Regions from separate parts of the Citrobacter sp. CFNIH10 genome, predicted to be linked through region 1. Evidence: riboswitches for the same ligand, from Rfam matches in the RefSeq annotation. Region 1 holds a riboswitch; each other region holds the start of a gene.

What was found. Region 1 has a riboswitch for cobalamin ahead of btuB (TonB-dependent vitamin B12 receptor BtuB). Riboswitches for the same ligand answer to the same signal wherever they lie in the genome.
Region 2: linked by a shared signal. The riboswitch ahead of C2U53_RS25995 (cobyrinate a,c-diamide synthase) and the one ahead of btuB (TonB-dependent vitamin B12 receptor BtuB) in region 1 are both predicted to bind cobalamin.
Region 3: linked by a shared signal. The riboswitch ahead of C2U53_RS23515 (ABC transporter substrate-binding protein) and the one ahead of btuB (TonB-dependent vitamin B12 receptor BtuB) in region 1 are both predicted to bind cobalamin.

The regions. Positions count from the first base shown of each region.
Region 1 covers NZ_CP026216.1:1,611,100-1,615,336, reverse strand. Annotated here, with positions in the region: gene btuB (TonB-dependent vitamin B12 receptor BtuB) at 1-1,688, opposite strand, end outside; cobalamin riboswitch at 1,753-1,943, opposite strand; gene trmA (tRNA (uridine(54)-C5)-methyltransferase TrmA) at 2,058-3,158, shown strand; gene C2U53_RS11170 (YijD family membrane protein) at 3,208-3,567, opposite strand; gene fabR (HTH-type transcriptional repressor FabR) at 3,567-4,217, opposite strand.
Region 2 covers NZ_CP026216.1:4,490,520-4,494,756, reverse strand. Annotated here, with positions in the region: gene pduF (propanediol diffusion facilitator PduF) at 1-363, shown strand, start outside; gene pocR (regulatory protein PocR) at 571-1,488, shown strand; cobalamin riboswitch at 1,791-1,966, shown strand; gene C2U53_RS25995 (cobyrinate a,c-diamide synthase) at 2,055-3,434, shown strand; gene cbiB (adenosylcobinamide-phosphate synthase CbiB) at 3,431-4,237, shown strand, end outside.
Region 3 covers NZ_CP026216.1:4,074,404-4,078,640, forward strand. Annotated here, with positions in the region: gene dauA (C4-dicarboxylic acid transporter DauA) at 1-470, shown strand, start outside; gene C2U53_RS23510 (N-acetyltransferase) at 618-1,127, shown strand; cobalamin riboswitch at 1,290-1,518, shown strand; gene C2U53_RS23515 (ABC transporter substrate-binding protein) at 1,738-2,790, shown strand; gene C2U53_RS23520 (iron ABC transporter permease) at 2,856-3,923, shown strand; gene C2U53_RS23525 (ABC transporter ATP-binding protein) at 3,920-4,237, shown strand, end outside.

The sequences.
Region 1 (4,237 bases):
CTCAGCCCGCCCATTTTCACCTTCCGGGAATTGTCGTAGTCGTAATCGTAACGCTCGCCAATATACTGATAGGTCACATCCCAGCCCAGATCGTAGACCTGTCCGCTGAGCTCGTACTTCACCTGCTGTTTAGCGCGACGATAAAGCGGCTGATCGGTTTCATCATCACGCGGATCAACATACTGCAACGTTAAGCGATGATCGACCGGCCCGGTCGTCAGGTTCCCGGTCCATTCCAGGCCTTTGATGGTCGCGGATTTGACGTTGAAGTAGGTATTGTTGTTGTAGTCGATCAGGTTCTGAATTTTGTAGCGATAGGTCGACAGACGCCAGTCAAGCGGGCCGGTCAGCCCTTCTAATCCGGCTTCCCACTGCTTCGACTCTTCCGGCTTCAGGTTTGGGTTAGAGGCGATCCCAAAACGCTCCGCACCAAACTGTTGCCCCAGTGAAGGCGCAAGGAAGCCCGTGCCATAGGAAAGCGTCACTTTATAGTCATCAACAAACTGCCATCCCGCCGCTGTTTGCCAGGTACCATGCCAGCCGAACTGGTCGTCATGGTCTTCACGGCCCGACGCTTCCAGCGTCACGCTATCAATCTGCTGTTGCCCGGTGAGATAGAGGCCCGTGTTATCACGCTTATAGTTGTCTGTCCCATACTCGCCGAAGGACATCAGCTTTTCTTGTTTCCAGTCGACACCAGCACTGACAGCGCCGTGCCCGACAATAACGTTGTTGCCCCACTGGACGTAGCGCTGTTCCATATCATCAAGGCTATAACCTGTGGCATAGCGCCCATTCAGGCTGCTGTAGTTATAGTCCTTAATTCGCTGGTAGTTAGCGACCAGTTGTGACGAGTAGATTCCAGAATTGAAGCGCAGCCCCGTATCCCACGACTGAGTGTAATTCTGGTGCTCGTCGTTTCCGCCGTCATATCCCCAGTTCCCCTGGTCGTAATCGGCATTACTGGCATAGCCGTAGCCACGAAAGTAACCATCGAATTGATCGTTAAATTTGTGCTCAACGCCACCCCAGAAGAGTTTATTGCGATAACCATCGCGATCGCTGTCGCCGCTATAGCTGGAACGCGGCTGAACGTCGAAGCCTTTGGTGGTCTGATAAGCCCCGGCCGCGGTTACCACGGTATCGCCAAAACGCTGGCGGTACGTACCGTCATATTGCTGATAACCTTTTGACCCCACGCCAGCATTAATCTGCGAACGTTCCTCACCCGTCATAGTGATGATGTTCACTACGCCGCCAATCGCGCCAGAGCCATAAATGGCTGAGCGCGGGCCACGGATATACTCAATGCGCTGCACCAGCGACACCGGGATCTGGTCAATATCGGAATTATTCGTAATGCCCGGACGGGCGACCGGAATACCATCGACTAACACCAGAACGTGTTTCGCTTCGGTACCCCGCACAAACAGAGAAGAGCTTTGCCCCATGCCGCCATTCTGGGCGACATCCACGCCTGGCAGGCGGCGCATGACATCCAGAACGGTTCGGGACTGCCAGCGTTCGATATCCTCGCGGGTGACAATATCGGTCGGGGCCAGAACGGTATTAACAGGTTGTTGAAAACGGTTTGCTGTCACGACAAGCGTGTCAGGGGTGGCATCCTGTGCCCAACCCGAAAAAGCCGCGACGGAGAGCGCCGTCAGCAGCGATGTTTTTTTAATCATTGTAAAGCATCCACAATATAAGAAGGATGCCGCAGGTCCCACCGATAGTACGCGATGATGAAAACCAGTTGCGACGTTAGCCGGCAGGTCTTCGGGCTTGGAAGGTTATCCACGGATATAAGAGATGAAGACTTCCCACCCAACAGGCAGTGTCTGCTTACGCTCTCATCTCACCTTTCCTTACCGCTGCGCGTCAGCTCCAGATTTACACTGGATTCCCTATTAACTCACAGGACCGGCACACGGATGCTACAGTTTGTAACATCTTACTGTCCAGCGTGTTTGTTAAATATGAGAGATCATCAATGACTGGACATCTGTTGAGCAATCCCTACAATCCCCGCGTACTTTTATTTTTCAGGATACATCATGACCCCCGAACACCTTCCGACAGAACAGTATGACGCGCAGCTCGCCGAAAAAGTGGTGCGCTTGCAGAGTATGATGGCGCCCTTTTCTGACCTTGTCCCGGAAGTGTTTCGTTCGCCGGTCAGTCACTACCGTATGCGTGCTGAATTCCGCATCTGGCACGATGGCGATGACCTCTATCACATCATTTTTGACCAACAGAGCAAAAGCCGAATCCGCGTCGACAGCTTCCCTGCGGCGAGTGAACTGATTAACCAGTTGATGACCGCGATGATCGCAGGCGTGCGCGACAACCGCGTGTTGCGCCATAAACTGTTCCAGATTGATTACCTCACCACCATGAGTAATCAGGCAGTGGTTTCGCTGCTGTATCATAAAAAGCTGGACGACGAATGGCGTGAAGCCGCCGAAGCGCTCCGCGACGCCCTGCGTGCGCAGAACCTGAACGTGCATCTGATTGGCCGCGCGACAAAAACCAAAATCGAGCTGGATCAGGACTACATTGATGAACGTTTGCCAGTTGCGGGCAAAGAAATGATCTATCGCCAGGTTGAGAACAGCTTTACGCAGCCAAATGCGGCCATGAACATTCAGATGCTGGAGTGGGCGCTGGATGTCACTAAAGGCTCGAAAGGCGACCTGCTTGAACTGTACTGCGGTAACGGCAACTTTTCTTTAGCGCTGGCACGCAATTTTGACCGTGTGCTGGCCACCGAAATCGCCAAACCGTCTGTTGCCGCCGCGCAATACAACATTGCGGCGAATCAGATTGATAACGTGCAGATTATCCGCATGGCGGCGGAAGAGTTTACGCAGGCAATGAACGGCGTGCGCGAATTTAACCGCTTGCAGGGTATCGATCTGAAAAGCTATCAGTGCGAAACGATTTTTGTCGATCCGCCCCGCAGCGGCCTGGACAGCGAAACGGAGAAAATGGTACAGGCATATCCGCGCATTCTGTACATCTCCTGTAATCCGGAGACGCTGTGCAAGAACCTGGAAACGTTAAGCCAGACGCATGACGTATCACGTCTGGCGCTGTTTGATCAGTTTCCGTATACGCACCATATGGAGTGTGGGGTGTTGTTGACGGCGAAGTGAGTGTCATAACCGGATGATGACGCAAAGCGTCTCATCCGGCATCTCCTCTTTATTCCGACACTTCCTGCTTGCGATTACGCATTTTCACGCCGATCCAGAAGACCAGAATGACCGACAGCACCGCCGGGAAGAAGTTGGAACCGATATCCGGATATTCCGCGCGCACCACGGTGCTGTAAAGCAGAACGCCGAGAATAAAGCAGGCGGCAGCCAGACCCGGTAAACCCACAGGCATGGTGCGATTCAAATAACGTTGATGCAGACAGTACACCGTCAGCACCAACGAGATAATCGGAAATACAGAAAACGGCACGATGGAGCTAAACAGCGCCGCGAATGTGCCATTGATTGACAAGCCAGCGACCAGCGCCAGCAGCAGCGTACCTTTATCCTGAACTGACTGTTTCATTACTCTTCCTTCACGTTACCCGGAATGAGGGGCATCTTCTCTTGTTCACGGCGATACCAGTAATACGCACCTTTCGAAATCATGCGCAGTTGCAGTACCAGTCGCTCTTCTAACTGCCGACGCTGTTCCGCGCCCACGTCCAGCGCTTCGGCGCCTGCACTGAAGACAATCGTCACCATCGCTTCGGCTTGCGCTTCAGTAAACGCACGCGGCATATGGTTTTCGATTTCCAGATAGTCCGCAAGTTCCGCGATGAAGTGCTGAATTTCTCGCGCAACGGCAGCACGGAACGCCGCTGAGGTGCCAGAACGTTCACGCAATAATAAACGGAAGGCGTTGGGGTTGTTACCGATGAACTCCATAAATGTGGAGACCGAGGTGCGGATCACACTCCCGCCCTTGGCGATACGCTGACGAGCCTGGCGCATCAACTGACGCAACATCAGACCGCTTTCATCAACCATGGTCAGGCCGAGCTCATCAACATCACGGAAATGACGATAAAAGGAGGTTGGCGCAATGCCCGCTTCACGTGCGACTTCACGCAAACTGAGACTGGCGAAGCTACGCTCCGCGCTCAGTTGACTAAATGCGGCTTCTACCAGCGAACGCCGGGTTTTTTCTTTTTGCTGCGCTCTAACGCCCATCACGATGTCTGAATCCTTCCGTA
Region 2 (4,237 bases), 2.4 Mb from region 1:
GAAATCGTCATCACCTCAATCCTGATGGGGCTGATTATGGCGCTGACCGACGATGGTAACGGTGTGCCTAAAGGGGCACTGGCGCCACTGCTGATCGGTATTCTGGTGGCGGTAATTGGTGCATCCACAGGCCCATTAACCGGCTTTGCCATGAACCCGGCGCGTGATTTTGGTCCTAAGCTGTTCGCCTGGATGGCAGGTTGGGGAGATATTGCGATGACTGGTGGACGCGATATTCCGTACTTTATTGTGCCGATTATTGCGCCATTGATTGGTGCGTGTGCGGGCGCGGCTATCTATAAGTACCTTATCGGTAAAAATTTGCCCTGTAATACGTGTAAAATCGAAGAGACGGACGCGTAATTTTGGCTGGCGTGGCTAATATCACGTCTTTAATTTCTTTTTCGTGATCTGCTTTCACGAACTGACTAAAAAGTCTCCCCACCCAGGGAGACTTTTGTTATTGTCCCTTGTACTTTCTGTCATTTACATACAAGGATGGGGATGATAAGAAGTAAATGTAAAATTTATGTTTTCATTATAACAATGGATTAACTGAGGGATTTTATCATGATTTCTGCGAGCACCCTGAACTCAGAACTCATTAATAAAATCGCACAGGATTTTGCGCAAGCGACCAGCCTGGCTGTTGTGGTTGTCAATATTCACGGTGATGAGATTTCTGAGCTGTTTAATTTCACACCTTTTTGCCAACTGATGCGTCAGCATCCGCAACACAGTACCCGGTGTCGTATGAGCGATCGCTGTGGGGGACTGGAAGCGTCAAAATCGGATCAACCCTGTATCTATCGCTGCCATGCCGGGCTTACCGATTTCTCTATTCCTCTCGTGATCGCAGGCCATCTTGTTGGATTCGTTCTGTGCGGCCAGGTGCGTTTACGTAACGATGATGGTGCCGATCTGCTCGATATCATGAAGGTTGACGATCGCTGGCAGGCCGATCCTGAACTGCTCAATGAGTTCAGTAATGTCCCGGAAATGGACTATTCTCGCGTGATGGCCTCGGCGGATCTGCTCAAACTCATTGTTGAAAACTGCCTCAAGAAGCAACTCAATTTCGTGGTGATCAAAGACAGCACGCAACCTGCTGAGCCTTCACGCCCGACCCGCGCCGCCAGCCCTCATGACAGCAAAATGAAAAAAGCGTTACGCTATATTGATGCCCACTTGTCAGACGATCTTCGCCTTGAAGATGTGGCCTCGCACGTATATCTGAGTCCATACTACTTCAGCAAACTGTTCAAAAAATATCAGGGCATTGGCTTTAACGCGTGGGTCAATCAACAGCGCATGGCCAGTGCCAGAGAGCTGCTTTGTCACAGTGACTGGAGCATTGCCAGTATTGCCCGCAATTTAGGTTTTTCGCAAACCAGCTATTTTTGCAAAGTGTTCCGTCAGACTTATCAGGTTACGCCGCAGGCCTATCGGCAAAAAATAAATGAAAACTTGCCTGCTGAATCGGCATAAATAGCAATATTTTGCTATTGCCGATTTTTGATATTCCCGCGTAATCCGGTCATTTATAATGGTTAAGTGTTTTTAGTACAGCAATAAATTGTCATAGCGCAATAAAATATCGCTCTTTACGGAATAAACTTCACCAGTTTTTATTTCTGTGATGAGATACAGTGTCATTGTTAAGAGGTTTCATTATTCTCTTGCACGACATTTCATTCAGAATCGTTTTATTGCGGCGTTTTTTGTTGATAAAAAATGCGTAACGAATAAGTAACGAAAAGTATTGCTGTGATGAGGAGAATTCATTCTGTTCATCATTTAAGCCGACAGGTTTGACACATTTGTGTCTGGGAAGGGGGTGAAAATCCCCCGCAGCCCCCGCTGCTGTGATGCTGACAACCCCGTGAAGACCACTGATCGCAAGATTGGGAAGGACGGGCGAGGACGACGCTAAGCCAGAAGACCTGCCTGTCGGATACTACCAACAACTTCGGTGGGAAGTGGGTTGCTCAGATGCGTACAGTCGGAAGACTGGGTGTCAGTACATCCCTACCACCCTGAACAGGATCAGGGTCATGGCGGCAAAGCAGTACGCGTTTGTTCTGGCAGGTACCGGTAGCGGCTGTGGTAAAACCACAGTGACGCTGGGCTTGCTGAACGTGATGAAACAACGTGGTTTACGCGTCCAGCCCTGCAAAGTCGGCCCTGATTACCTTGACACCGCCTGGCATACGGCCATCAGCGGTACCGCCTCCCGCAACCTCGACAGTTTTATGCTCCCCGAGCCGGTGCTTAATGCGCTGTTCCGCGAACAGATGCAGGATGCAGATATTGCAGTGATCGAAGGGGTGATGGGGCTGTACGACGGTTACGGTACAGATCCTGATTATTGCAGTACCGCCGCGATGGCCAAGCAGTTGGGCTGTCCGGTCATTCTGCTGGTTGACGGGAAAGCCGTTTCTACTTCCATTGCCGCCACGGTGATGGGCTTCCAGCATTTCGACCCGACGCTGAACATTGCCGGCGTCATCGTTAACCGCGTCAACAGTGAGTCCCATTTCCAGTTGCTGAAAACCGCTATCGAGCACTACTGCGCTGTGCCGGTGCTGGGTTACGTCCCGCGCGTTGACGGCGTCGCGCTACCCGAACGGCATCTGGGATTGGTGACCGCGCGTGAGTCCGTCGTCAATCAACAATCGTGGCAGGATTTCGCCGCCCGGCTGGAAAGTACACTGGATATCGATCGGTTGCTGGCGTTAAGCCATCTTCAGGCATTGCCGCCAGGCGAATGGCCTGAACGTCCTGCGCCCAACGCCGGAGAAGGACTGACGCTGGCGATGGCTGATGATGAGGCCTTTAATTTTTATTATCCCGATAACGTGGCGCTGCTGGCGCGTACCGGCGTCAACATTGTGCGCTTCAGCCCGCTCCACGATCGCGAATTACCCGATTGTCAAATGGTCTGGCTGGGCGGCGGTTATCCGGAACTGCACGCGTCCGCGCTGGCGGCCAATACTACTATGCTGACAAGCCTGCGCGAGGCGCATCAGCGCGGTGTCGCCATTTATGCCGAATGCGGCGGATTAATGTACCTCGGCAGCCTGCTGGAAGATGCCGACGGGGTTGAGCATCGCATGGCCGATATCCTTCCCGGTCGCAGCAAAATGGGTAAACGGCTAACCCGCTTTGGCTATTGTGAAGCGCAGGCTTTGCAGCCCACGCTGCTGGCCGCGGAAGGCGATGTGCTGCGCGGTCATGAATTCCATTACTCCGATTTTTCCCCTGAAACCCCCGCTGTGCTGGCTTGCCGTAAAGTCCGTGACGGTCAGACGGTGCAGGCGTGGTCCGGTGGCTGGCGAACGGGCAACACCTTCGCCAGCTACCTGCACGTTCACTTTGCTCAGCGTCCATTAATGCTTAATCACTGGCTGAATGCCGCGCGGGAGGCGTTATGACGCTACTGGCATGGTGTGTGGCCTGGCTTCTCGATGTCGTGATTGGCGACCCACCAGACTGGCCGCATCCGGTGCGCTGGATAGGCAATCTGATCACTGCCGTGCAGCGGATTATTCGCCGCTACTGCCACAGCGACCGGGCGTTACGCATTGGTGGTGGGGTGATGTGGCTGGTGGTTGTCGGCTTGACGTGGGCGGTTGCCTGGGGCGTGTTGCACCTGGCGGCGTGGATTCATCCTTGGCTCGGTTGGGTCGTTGAAGTCTGGATGATTTTCACCGTGCTGGCGGGGCGCTGTCTGGCAACGGCGGCGCAAGAGGTTGAGCGCCCGCTGCGCGAAGGTAACCTTGCACAAAGCCGCGAAAAGCTCTCGTGGATTGTGGGGCGCGACACATCGCAACTTCAGCCAGAACAGATCAACCGGGCGGTCGTGGAAACCGTGGCGGAGAATACGGTTGACGGCATTATCGCGCCGCTGTTCTTCCTCTTAATTGGCGGCGCGCCGCTGGCTATGGCCTACAAAGCGGTGAATACCCTGGATTCCATGGTGGGTTATAAACACGAAAAATACCGGGCGATTGGCATGGTCAGCGCTCGCCTGGACGACGTCGCGAACTACATTCCTGCACGGCTGAGCTGGCTGCTGCTGAGCGCGGCAGCGGTGCTGTGCCGTCGTGACGGCGTCCGGGCGCTCTGTGTGGGCTGGCGGGATCGCTATAACCACAGCAGCCCGAACTGTGCCTGGGCGGAGGCTTCCGTTGCCGGTGCGTTGGGCATTCGACTGGGCGGCCCGAATGATTACTTT
Region 3 (4,237 bases), 2.5 Mb from region 1:
CCAAAGACGACATCATTGTGATGATGATGTGTATGTCACTGACAGTGCTGTTTGACATGGTCATTGCCATCAGCGTCGGGATTGTACTGGCCTCGTTACTGTTTATGCGCCGTATTGCACGCATGACGCGACTGGCAGCGGTTAACGTCGAGGTCCCCGATGATGTACTGGTGCTGCGCGTGATCGGCCCACTGTTCTTTGCAGCCGCTGAAGGATTGTTTACCGATCTGGAGTCACGCATCGAAGGAAAACGCATTGTCGTACTGAAATGGGACGCGGTACCGGTGCTGGACGCAGGTGGTCTGGATGCCTTCCAGCGCTTTGTGAAAAGATTGCCAGAAGGCTGCGAACTGCGCGTAAGTAACCTTGAGTTCCAGCCGCTGCGCACGATGGCGCGCGCTGGCATTAAGCCGATTCCGGGTCGTCTGGCCTTTTTCCCGAACCGCGACGCGGCGCTGGCTGATTTATAATCTTTTTGCGCTTACCGGTCTGTTCCTGTACAGGCCGGTAACATTTTCCGCTCTGTCCCCTGTTTTTCCCCTCCCGTGTTGTTATTATCAGCTTTCAGTTTCTGCAAATAAGAGTGACAACTCGTGATTTCATTTACGCTACGTGAAATGACCGGAGAAGATATTCCGGCGGTTCAGTTATTTCTGATTCAACATCTGAATGAATTTTTTGCGGCTGACAGACCTGCCCCTACTCCCGGGCAGGATGTTTTTAACCTGCAACAGCAGTATATTCAACAGCAGCGCAATGTATTGCTGTGCGCCTGGAGCGAAAAGCAGGAACTCATTGCGACCCTGGCCGTCTGCCAATATGACGACCGTATAGCCGAACTTCGCGGACGCTATATTTTGACAGAAACGGCAGAAATTTGTCGCTGCTATGTGGACAAACGTTACCGCAGAAAAGGTATTGGACGTCAGTTACTCGCTTTTGCTGAAACATTCTGCGAGCAGCAGCGGTACAACTTATTATACTTACATACCCATCATTTTTTACCGGGAGGTTATTCATTCTGGCGACGTAATCATTTTCAGGTTGTGATGGATATGCACGATGACTGGCAATTAGTGCATATGGAGAGATCACGTAAATCACGCATGAATAAGAATATTACTTGATCAATGTCAATCAATTCTCATTTAGCTTTTCATTATTACATTTCGACATCCGCAATTTCATCCTCAAAAAAAAACATAACACATTGATACACAACAACTAAAATTTATCCCACTCAATAAAATTCGTCTTTCCCCTTGCGATTGATCTTGTTAACAAATGCCGATACAGTCTTTTTCGACAGTATTTCATTGCACCAACATTGTAATGAATAGGAACATGGTGCGGATTATTGCAATCCCATTCCATGACTGCCCCCGCAACTGTAGGCGGATGCAGAATATCCTCGTGCAGCATATTTTGTTGCAGGTCACTGTAAAGCGAATCTTTATGGGAAGGCCGATATTCTGATTACCGTGAGTCAGGAGACCTGCTGTCAAATTTATACCCCATTGAGTGGACGGGATGGTCCATGTGATGAATTATTTGATACTAGGCACCGTGAAAGAGTGAATCAGATCCTTGACTGAACCGCTGACTTTCTTTATTTGCATAACGTCATGCATAAATTTCACGATGTCCTGTCATCTATCGTCATGAACTCTCCCGATATATGGAACGATATAATCCATGACCAGACGTTCAGATTCTGGCATGAACGGGATGATAATAATGCACGCTAATGTTACCTCTTTACCTTATAAAAAAATGCTTCTGGTTGTTGCTGGTGCCGCACTGTTTCTCACCTCAGGTCTTTCTCATGCAGCCAAAACGGAATATCCATTGACGATAAAAAACTGTGGTCGGGATATGACATTTCACGCAGCGCCAAAACGTGTTGCCACCGTAGGACAAAACAGCACTGAGATCCTGTATGCGCTGGGCCTGGCCGATCGCGTGGTAGGCACATCGCTGTGGTTCGGGCCCGTTCCCGACGCGTATAAGACGGCAAATGACAAGATTGCAGTTATTGCGCAGAACATCCCCAGCTTCGAAGGCATCATTGCCAAAAAACCGGATCTGGTCGCCAGCCAGTTCGAATGGCAGATCGGCCCTGCGGGCACGGTGGCGTCTTATGAACAGTTCAGCGAACTGAAAGTCCCGGTCTATACCGCACCGGCAGACTGCGCGAAAGATAACGAAGATGGCGGTGACGGCGTGCGCAAAGGCATGTTTGATATCGCAATGGTCTATCAGGAAGTGGCCGACTTAGCGAGGATCTTCGACGTTCAGGATAAGGGCGAAGAACTGATTGCCAGCCTCAAAGCACGTGAAACGGCAGCGAAGAACAAAATCGCCGGGATGGACAACAGTGTCTCTGCCGTTTTCTGGTTCTCCAGCGCCGACCTGCAATTGGATCCGTATGTCGCCGGGAAATTAGGGCCTGCTGCCTGGATTGCGCAGACCCTGGGTATCAAAAACATCATTGATTCCGCAGAGGAGTGGCCAACGGTCGGTTGGGAAACCATCGCCAAAGCCCAACCGACAGTGATTGTGCTGGGGGAAATGAGTCGTCGACGTTTCCCGGCCGATGACTGGCAGGTGAAAATGGATTATTTGAAATCCGACCCGGTCACCCAGCTGATCCCCGCCGTAAAAGCCGATCATTTACCCGTGATTGATGTACAGACCATGAATGCCGGAATCAGAACGATTGACGGTGTTGAAAAACTGGCTGACGCCCTGGTTGAGTATGGTTTAGCGCATCCTCAAGCCGCGCATTAACCCTCGTTTCGCGCCAGTTCCTGACGGGGCTGGCGCGTGTTGCGCACTCCGAAACGCAGGTGACTATGAGCGATTTACGCAGGCCACGTCACGCCGTTAGTCGGCTGGCAGTCAATGTTTGCGGCCACGCCCTCTGGGTTAGCGTGCTGATGTGTGGCGTCCTGCTGGCAGGGATCGCCATTGGCGAGACGTTTATTCCCTGGCAGCACGTATTCAACACGCTGGCAAACCATCTGTTTGATACCGATTATCCGGTTGATGCGCTGGATGCCGGGATCGTCTGGAACTATCGCCTGACCCGTGCGCTGGTCTCCGCCAGTTGTGGCGCCTGCCTGGCCGTGTCCGGCGTGGTTTTACAGTCGTTACTGCGCAATGCGCTTGCCGAGCCGTATCTGCTGGGCATTTCCGCAGGCGCATCAACCGGTGCGGTGCTGGTTGCGCTGACCGGACTGGGCGCCGGGATGATCAGCATGTCGTTCGGCGCATTTGTCGGTGCCCTGACTGCCTTTTTGTTTGTGGCCCTTCTGGCGGTAGCGGCAGGCGGCAGACAAGGCGGTGGGGTGACGACGCAAATCATTCTCGCCGGGATTGCCAGTTCCCAGTTATTCAATGCGCTGACCTCGCTGATCATCACCCGTTCAGCTAACGCGGAACAGGCACGCGGCATTATGTTCTGGTTACTCGGGAATCTGAGCGGCGTCCGCTGGCCGGATGTGGTGCTGGCGATCCCCACAGCGTTAGTTGGCGTTGCGATATGCTTCTGTTATGCCCGCCATCTGGATGCCTTCTCTTTTGGCGCGGAGTCCGCCGCCTCACTGGGGATTCCGGTAAAACGCACACGTGGCGTGCTGATTGCCGCCGTAACGGGTATGACGGCCATTATGGTCTCCATCGTCGGCGCAATTGGCTTTGTGGGACTGGTGATCCCTCACGCCGCCCGTCTGCTGGTAGGCAATCAGCACCATCGTTTGCTGCCTGTCAGCGCGCTGATCGGCGCCATTTTCCTGATCGTCGCCGATGTTATCTCCCGCACGCTTCTCCCCGGACAAGTTCTGCCTATCGGCGTTATTACGGCCCTGGTTGGTGCGCCCGCGTTTTCCATCATCCTGATCAGAGGAAACCCGACCAAATGACCGTCAATCCTGTACCGACTCTGGTTGCCACCCGCGATGCGATAATTCAGGCGAAAAGTCTGCACTGGCAGGTGAAAGGCAAAGTGATCGTCAATGACGTCTCACTCAGCGTGGCGCCGGGTGAGTTTGTCGGTATTATCGGCCCCAATGGTTCCGGGAAAACGTCGCTGATTTCATTGCTGGCCGGTCTGCTGAAGCCCACCGCCGGTCACATCCTGTTGCAGCAAAAAGCGCTGCATCGCTATTCACGTCGTCAACTGGCGCAGCAGGTCGCGCTGGTTGAGCAGCAGGCAGAAACCAGTGAGCGCCTGACC